DNA from 2 places in the Azoarcus sp. DN11 genome. Region 1 is predicted to be linked to the other one. Evidence: riboswitches for the same ligand, from Rfam matches in the RefSeq annotation. Region 1 holds a riboswitch; the other holds the start of a gene.

Evidence for each region. A riboswitch is a leader RNA that binds a small molecule or an ion and turns the genes downstream of it on or off. The one in region 1 is predicted to bind S-adenosylhomocysteine.
Region 2: linked by a shared signal. The riboswitch ahead of metH (methionine synthase) and the one ahead of ahcY (adenosylhomocysteinase) in region 1 are both predicted to bind S-adenosylhomocysteine.

What each region holds. Positions count from the first base shown of each region.
Region 1 is NZ_CP021731.1:538,948-542,350, reverse strand. Features, by position in the region: gene infA (translation initiation factor IF-1) at 13-273, opposite strand; gene CDA09_RS02390 (cold-shock protein) at 412-618, opposite strand; gene CDA09_RS02385 (DUF2242 domain-containing protein) at 962-1,480, shown strand; S-adenosyl-L-homocysteine riboswitch at 1,528-1,592, shown strand; gene ahcY (adenosylhomocysteinase) at 1,668-3,080, shown strand; gene metF (methylenetetrahydrofolate reductase [NAD(P)H]) at 3,093-3,403, shown strand, end outside.
Region 2 is NZ_CP021731.1:4,563,685-4,567,087, forward strand. Features, by position in the region: gene metH (methionine synthase) at 1-1,773, opposite strand, end outside; S-adenosyl-L-homocysteine riboswitch at 1,848-1,922, opposite strand; gene CDA09_RS21190 (alpha/beta fold hydrolase) at 2,000-2,836, opposite strand; gene CDA09_RS21195 (hypothetical protein) at 2,900-3,385, opposite strand.

The DNA of each region.
Region 1 (3,403 bases):
AGGGAAAAAGTTTCAGCGGCGGCGCCGCGCCTGCGGGCTCACCGGGCCACGACCTTCGATGTGGCGAAACGTGATGCGCCCCTTGCTCAGGTCATAGGGCGACAGTTCCAGCGAAACCTTGTCGCCGCACAGAATGCGGATGTGGTGTTTGCGCATCTTGCCTGCGGAATACGCCACGAGGTCGTGACCGTTGTCGAGGGTCACACGGAATCGGGCATCGGGCAGGACCTCGGTCACCACTCCACCCATTTCGATCAGTTCTTCCTTGGCGATGATAGTTCTCCTTGGGAGTCGGAAAAAAGAAAAGGCCGGGCTTGTGCCAGGCCTTTGCGAATGCGTTCCGGAACGGACTCCGGATTCCCGGTCCCGTCGGGACCGGGGGCGCGGCATGCCCGCCGCGCCGGCGCGAACTTAGTCGGCCACGCGGATGTTCGACGCCTGCTGGCCCTTCGGGCCGGTCGTGACGTCGAAAGTGACGCGCTGACCTTCGGCCAGGGTCTTGAAGCCAGAGCCCTGAATCGCGGAAAAATGGGCGAAGAGATCGTCACCGCCGTTTTCCGGGGTGATGAAGCCGAAGCCCTTGGCGTCGTTGAACCACTTCACGGTACCTGCTGCCATGTCTTGAATATCCTGAAAAATAAAAGATTTGCCCTAAGGCGCGGGCGAGGATCAAGACGGCAGGATGCAGAGGAGGGAGTACCGCAGAAACAGCAGAAACCGGACCAGCAAACAACTGTGCTACTTGAAGATCGCTGGGGGCACTATGGACCGCATTGCCTCGTCTTGCAAACAAAATATGAATTTTTACACTTTTCACGGCACGCCGGGCACCGCGCGCGCCCGTCCTGTACACGGCTAGCAGCGCCTGACGCCGAGGGGCGCGAGAAGCCCGCAACGCCGAACCGCGAGCCCGCGGGATGCTCTAATATCCGTTTTCGCAACCCCATTCCGGATCGACCTCATGCTTCATTCCGCGCGTCGCTTCCCTGTCCTGCTGCTTTCGGGACTGCTGCTCGCCGGCTGCGCCTCCTCCCCCCCTCCTGCCGCCTACCGGGGCGAGAGCTTCTCGGCCGAATCGCCCTTCGTCACCTGGAGCACCCGCGACCCGGACGCCGCCTGCGAAGTGGCCAAGCGTGCGCTGCTGAGCCAGGGCTATCAGGTCGATGCGGTGAAGACCACGCGCATCAAGGGCGAAAAATTCTTCCTGCCGAAAGCCAACTACGGCATGACGCTCAACATCACGCTGGTGTGCCTGCCCAGCAACGTCGGCACCGCGATCTACGCGAACGCGCTGCAGACGCGCTACGAGCTGAAATCCTCGGCAACCAGCGCCGGCGTCGGCGTCGCGGGCATCGGATCCATTTCGCTGCCGTGGACCGCCGACAAGGAAGCGCTGATCAAGGTCGGCGAGGAAACGATCTCGGATCCGGACTTCTACAAGCGGCTCTTCAGCCTGATCGATTCGCTGCAGGGCAGCTGATCGGCGGCGCCTTGCGGCATCCGGCAGCACCTACGCTATAATCCGCCCTCGCCGAGGAGCGCTGCGAGACTCCCGTCCCAGGCTCGGCTATCCGGAACTGCGCTCACCTTAACCCGTGCCGGGCACGGGGTGACGAGGTGAGCCCACCCGCAGCACCCCTTCCCGGCCACACGTTCAAGGAGTTCACATGAACACTGTGGCTGAAACCTTCACCGATTACGTCGTCGCCGACCTCAAGCTCGCCGACTGGGGCCGCAAGGAAATCCGCATCGCGGAAACCGAGATGCCCGGTCTGATGGCGATCCGCGAGGAATTCGCCGCCGCCCAGCCGCTCAAGGGCGCGCGCATCACCGGCTCGCTGCACATGACGATCCAGACCGCGGTGCTGATCGAGACGCTGACCGCGCTCGGTGCCGAGGTGCGCTGGGCCTCGTGCAACATCTTCTCGACGCAGGACCACGCCGCGGCCGCGATCGCGGCCGAAGGCATTCCCGTCTTCGCGGTGAAGGGCGAAACGCTCGCCGACTACTGGGACTACACGCACCGCATCTTCGAATGGAAGGATGGCGTCTACTCCAACATGATCCTCGACGACGGCGGCGACGCGACGCTGCTGCTGCACCTCGGGGCACGCGCCGAGCAGGATCTTTCCGTGCTGGCGAAGCCGGGCTCCGAGGAAGAAACCATCCTCTTCGCCGCGATCCGCGCCAAGCTCGCGCAGGATCCGCGCTGGTACTCGACCCGCCTCGCGCAGGTGAAGGGCGTCACCGAGGAGACCACGACCGGCGTGCATCGCCTGTACCAGATGCACGAGCGCGGCGAGTTGAAGTTCCCGGCGATCAACGTCAATGACTCGGTCACCAAGTCCAAGTTCGACAACCTGTACGGCTGCCGCGAGTCGCTCGTCGACGGCATCAAGCGCGCGACCGACGTGATGGTCGCCGGCAAGGTTGCGCTGGTCGCGGGCTACGGCGACGTCGGCAAGGGTTCGGCGCAGGCGCTGCGCGCGCTCTCGGCGCAGGTGTGGGTCACCGAGATCGACCCGATCTGCGCGCTGCAGGCGGCGATGGAAGGCTACCGCGTGGTGACGATGGACTACGCCGCCGAACATGCCGACATCTTCGTCACCTGCACCGGCAACTACCACGTCATCACGCACGACCACATGGCGCGGATGAAGGACCAGGCGATCGTGTGCAACATCGGCCACTTCGACAACGAGATCGACGTCGCGTCGATCGAGAAGTACGAGTGGGAAGAGATCAAGCCGCAGGTCGACCACGTGATCTTCCCGGACGGGAAACGCATCATCCTGCTCGCCAAGGGCCGCCTCGTGAACCTCGGCTGCGCGACCGGCCACCCGAGCTACGTGATGAGCTCGTCGTTCGCGAACCAGACAATCGCGCAGATCGAACTGTACACGCGCACCGCGGACTACCCGGTGGGCGTGTACACGCTGCCCAAGCACCTCGACGAGAAGGTCGCGCGCCTGCAGCTGAAGAAGCTCAACGCGCAGCTCACCGAACTCACCGATGCGCAGGCGGCCTACATCGGCGTGTCAAAGCAGGGCCCGTACAAGTCGGCCCACTACCGCTACTGATCGGGGTGCGTCATGCACAAGCCTGAACTTTCGATCGAGTTCTTTCCGCCGCAGACGCCCGACGGCGAGGAGAAGCTGCGGGCGACGCGCGACAAGCTCGCGCGCCTCAAGCCCGCGTTCTTCTCGGTGACCTACGGCGCCGGCGGCTCGACGCGCGAGCGCACCTTCGCGACCGTGAAGGAGATCGCCGCGCAGGGCTTCGAGGCGGCACCGCACCTGTCGTGCATCGGCTCGACGCGCGCGGGCATCCGCGAGATCCTCGCCGACTACGCGGCCGCGGGCATCCGTCGCATCGTCGCGCTGCGCGGCGACCTGCCGTCGGG
Region 2 (3,403 bases), 930 kb from region 1:
GAAGACGGTGTGGATCGCCTCGCGCACCGGGTCGTTGCCGCGGAAGCTGAAGGACACGTTCGACACGCCGCCCGAGGTCTTCGCAAACGGCAGGTTGTGCTTGATCCACGCCACGGCGTTGATGAAGTCGACGGCGTAGTTGTCGTGCTCCTCGATGCCGGTCGCGATCGCGAAGATGTTGGGGTCGAAGATGATGTCTTCGGGCGGGAAATTGGCTCCGCCTTGCTCCGGCGATCCCGTCAGCAGATCGTAGGCGCGCTTGCAGATCTCGGTCTTGCGCTGGTAGGTGTCCGCCTGGCCCTTCTCGTCGAAGGCCATCACGATCACCGCCGCGCCGTAGCGGCGGCACAGGCGCGCCTGGCGCAGGAACTCGGCCTCGCCTTCCTTCATCGAGATCGAGTTGACGACGCCCTTGCCCTGGATGCACTTGAGGCCCGCCTCCATCACGCTCCACTTCGACGAGTCGAGCATGATGGGCACGCGCGAGATGTCCGGCTCGGACGCGATGAGCTTGAGGAAGCGCTCCATCGCCGCCATCGAGTCGAGCATCGCCTCGTCCATGTTGATGTCGATGACCTGGGCGCCGTTGTCGACCTGCTGGCGTGCGACCGCGAGCGCGTCGTCGAAGCGGCCTTCGAGGATCATCCGCGCGAAAGCCTTCGAACCGGTGACGTTGGTGCGCTCACCCACGTTGACGAAGAGGCTGTCGGCGCCGACGTTGAAGGGTTCGAGGCCGGACAGGCGCAGCTTCTTCTCGACTTCCGGGACCTTGCGCGGTGCGACGTCGGCCACCGCCTGCGCGATCGCCGCGATGTGCGCGGGCGTCGTCCCGCAGCAGCCGCCGACGATGTTCACGAGGCCGGCTTCGGCCCATTCGCGGATCGCGCCCGCGAGCGCTTCGGGCGTCTCGTCGTAGCCGGTCGGCGACAACGGATTCGGCAAGCCGGCGTTGGGGTGCGCGGAGACGTGCGTGTCGCAGACATGCGACAGCTCCTCGACGTACTGGCGCAGCTCCTTCGCGCCGAGCGCGCAGTTGAGGCCGAAGGAGATCGGTCGTGCATGGGCGAGCGAGTTCCAGAAGGCTTCCGCGGTCTGGCCCGAGAGCGTGCGGCCGGAGGCGTCGGTGATCGTGCCGGAGATCATCACCGGCACGCGACGATCGAGCTCGTCGAAGAGCTTCTCGACCGCGAACACCGCGGCCTTGGCGTTGAGCGTGTCGAAGATCGTCTCGATCAGCAGCAGGTCCGCGCCGCCTTCGAGGAGGCCGCGCGCGGAGTCGTAGTAGTCGTCGACCAGCGCATCGAAGCTGATGTTGCGAAAGCCCGGATCATTCACGTCGGGCGAGATCGACAGCGTGCGCGAAGTCGGCCCGAGAACGCCCGCGCAGTAGCGCGGTTTCTCGGGGTTCTTCGCGGTGTAGGCGTCGCACAGCTCGCGCACGAGGCGGGCGCCGGCGACGTTGATCTCGTAGGCGACGTCCGCCAGCCCGTACTCGGCCTGCGACACGCGCGTGCCGTTGAAAGTGTTGGTCTCGATGATGTCCGCGCCGGCATCGAGGTAGGCGCGGTGGATGCCGGCGACGACCGCGGGGCGCGTCAGCACCAGCAGGTCGTTGTTGCCCTTGAGGTCCTTCGGGTGCGCGCGGAAGCGTTCGCCGCGGTAGTCCGACTCGCTGAGCTTGTGCTGCTGGATCATCGTCCCCATCGCGCCGTCGAGGATCAGGATGCGGCGGGCGAGAAGGTCGCGGAGTTCTTGGCTGCGGTCGGCTTGCATGGTCTACCTCGGTCGTGCGGTTCAGACACCGGGCAGACGCTGCAAAGAAAAACGGCGCGGCAAACCCGGCTGGTGGTTTGCGAGCGCCGTTGTTCGGTTGCCGAGCCTGGCCCGGACTTGGTCCACGGGTCGCAGCGCTCCTCGGCAATCCGGCGATTCTAGGGAAATTCCCCGCCGGTGCCAAGGTGGCGCCGAAAGCCGCGGGCCGGATTCGGCCGGGCCGGGGTCAGTCCCCGCTGTCGATGAAATCGAGCACGTCCTTGACGAAACGCTCGCGCAGCCACAGGTGCGGCGCGTGGTCGACGTCCTCGTAGATGTGCAGCAGCGCGTTGGGAATGTTGTCGCGCACGTAGTGGGCGGTGCGCGTGTGGTAGAAGTTGCTCGCGCCGCCGTAGACCAGCAGCGAGGGAACATCGATCTGCTCCAGCACGTCGCGGTAGTCGGCCGCGGCGAGGCTGGACCAGCAGTCGATCAGCGGCTGCGGGGCCATCTCCCGCAGGCGCTGGCGCGCGAGTTCCATGCCCTCGCCGTTCTCCCGGTACTTGCGCCGCGCGCGCTCGTTGAGGCTGCGGCCGACGAGGCCCAGCACGCCTTCGGCGAAGTCCTGCTGCAGTTCGCGGACGAAGGCCGCGTTGCGCGCCGCGTCGAAGTCGCCGTAGATGCCCCAGGTCCAGTCTTCGTCGGTCAGGATGCGCGGCGACTGGTCGATGATGACGAGCTTGCGCAGGCGGGCGCAGCCGAAGTCGCGGATGTACTGCCACAGCGTCAGCGCCCCCATCGAATGGCCGATGACGATCGCGTCGCGCAGCTTACAGTGCTCGAGCATCTCCTCGAGGTCGCGCGCCATGCGCGCCGCGCTCACCGGCGTGCGCGCATGCAGCGCGTGGCCGCCGTGCCCGCGCGCATCCCAGCGATACACGCGGTGGCGCGCGGCGAAGGCCTCGACGAAGGGATTCCAGTCGCGGTGGCTCGCGGTCCAGCCGTGCAGCAACACGAGCGGCGGCCCCTCGCCGTCGATCTTCACGTGGATGTGCTCGCCGTCGCCGGCCCGAAAATGGATCATCGCAATACCCGCTGGCAGTCTGTGCTGCAGCGCAGTATAAGCCGTGAAGGCGGCGGGCGCGGATCAGCGGGTCATCATGTGCAGGCCCATGGAGTGCATCGGGACGTGCGGAAATGCCGGGAAACCGCTTCGCAGGCCCATCACCGGAGCGCTGGGGCTAAAGATGTAGGTGCGGCTCGTGCGCGCGACCTTGCCGTCGACGAAGTGCACGTTGAAATAGGTGTAGATGCCCGGGCCGTCGTTCTCGATGTTCCAGTCCCACACCTCTTCGCCGCTCAGCCGATAGAACTCGACCGTGCGGTGCGACCCGAGCAGGCGCGACACCTCTTCGCGCGTCATGCCCGGCGCGACGCGGGCAAGGTTCTCGAGCGCCAGCGCGTTTTCCTGGCGCAGCACCTTGCCCGACGGGTCCACGGTCACCATCAGCGTGACGTGGCCGTACGGCTGGTTCGAGTATTCCAGCGTGTGCGTGCCGTCGCCGTTGTCCCAGCGCCGCACCGGCTCACCGTGCGCGGCGATGGCCTCGGCCTCGGTCGCCAGCGGACGCATGTCGCCCAGCTGCGCGCA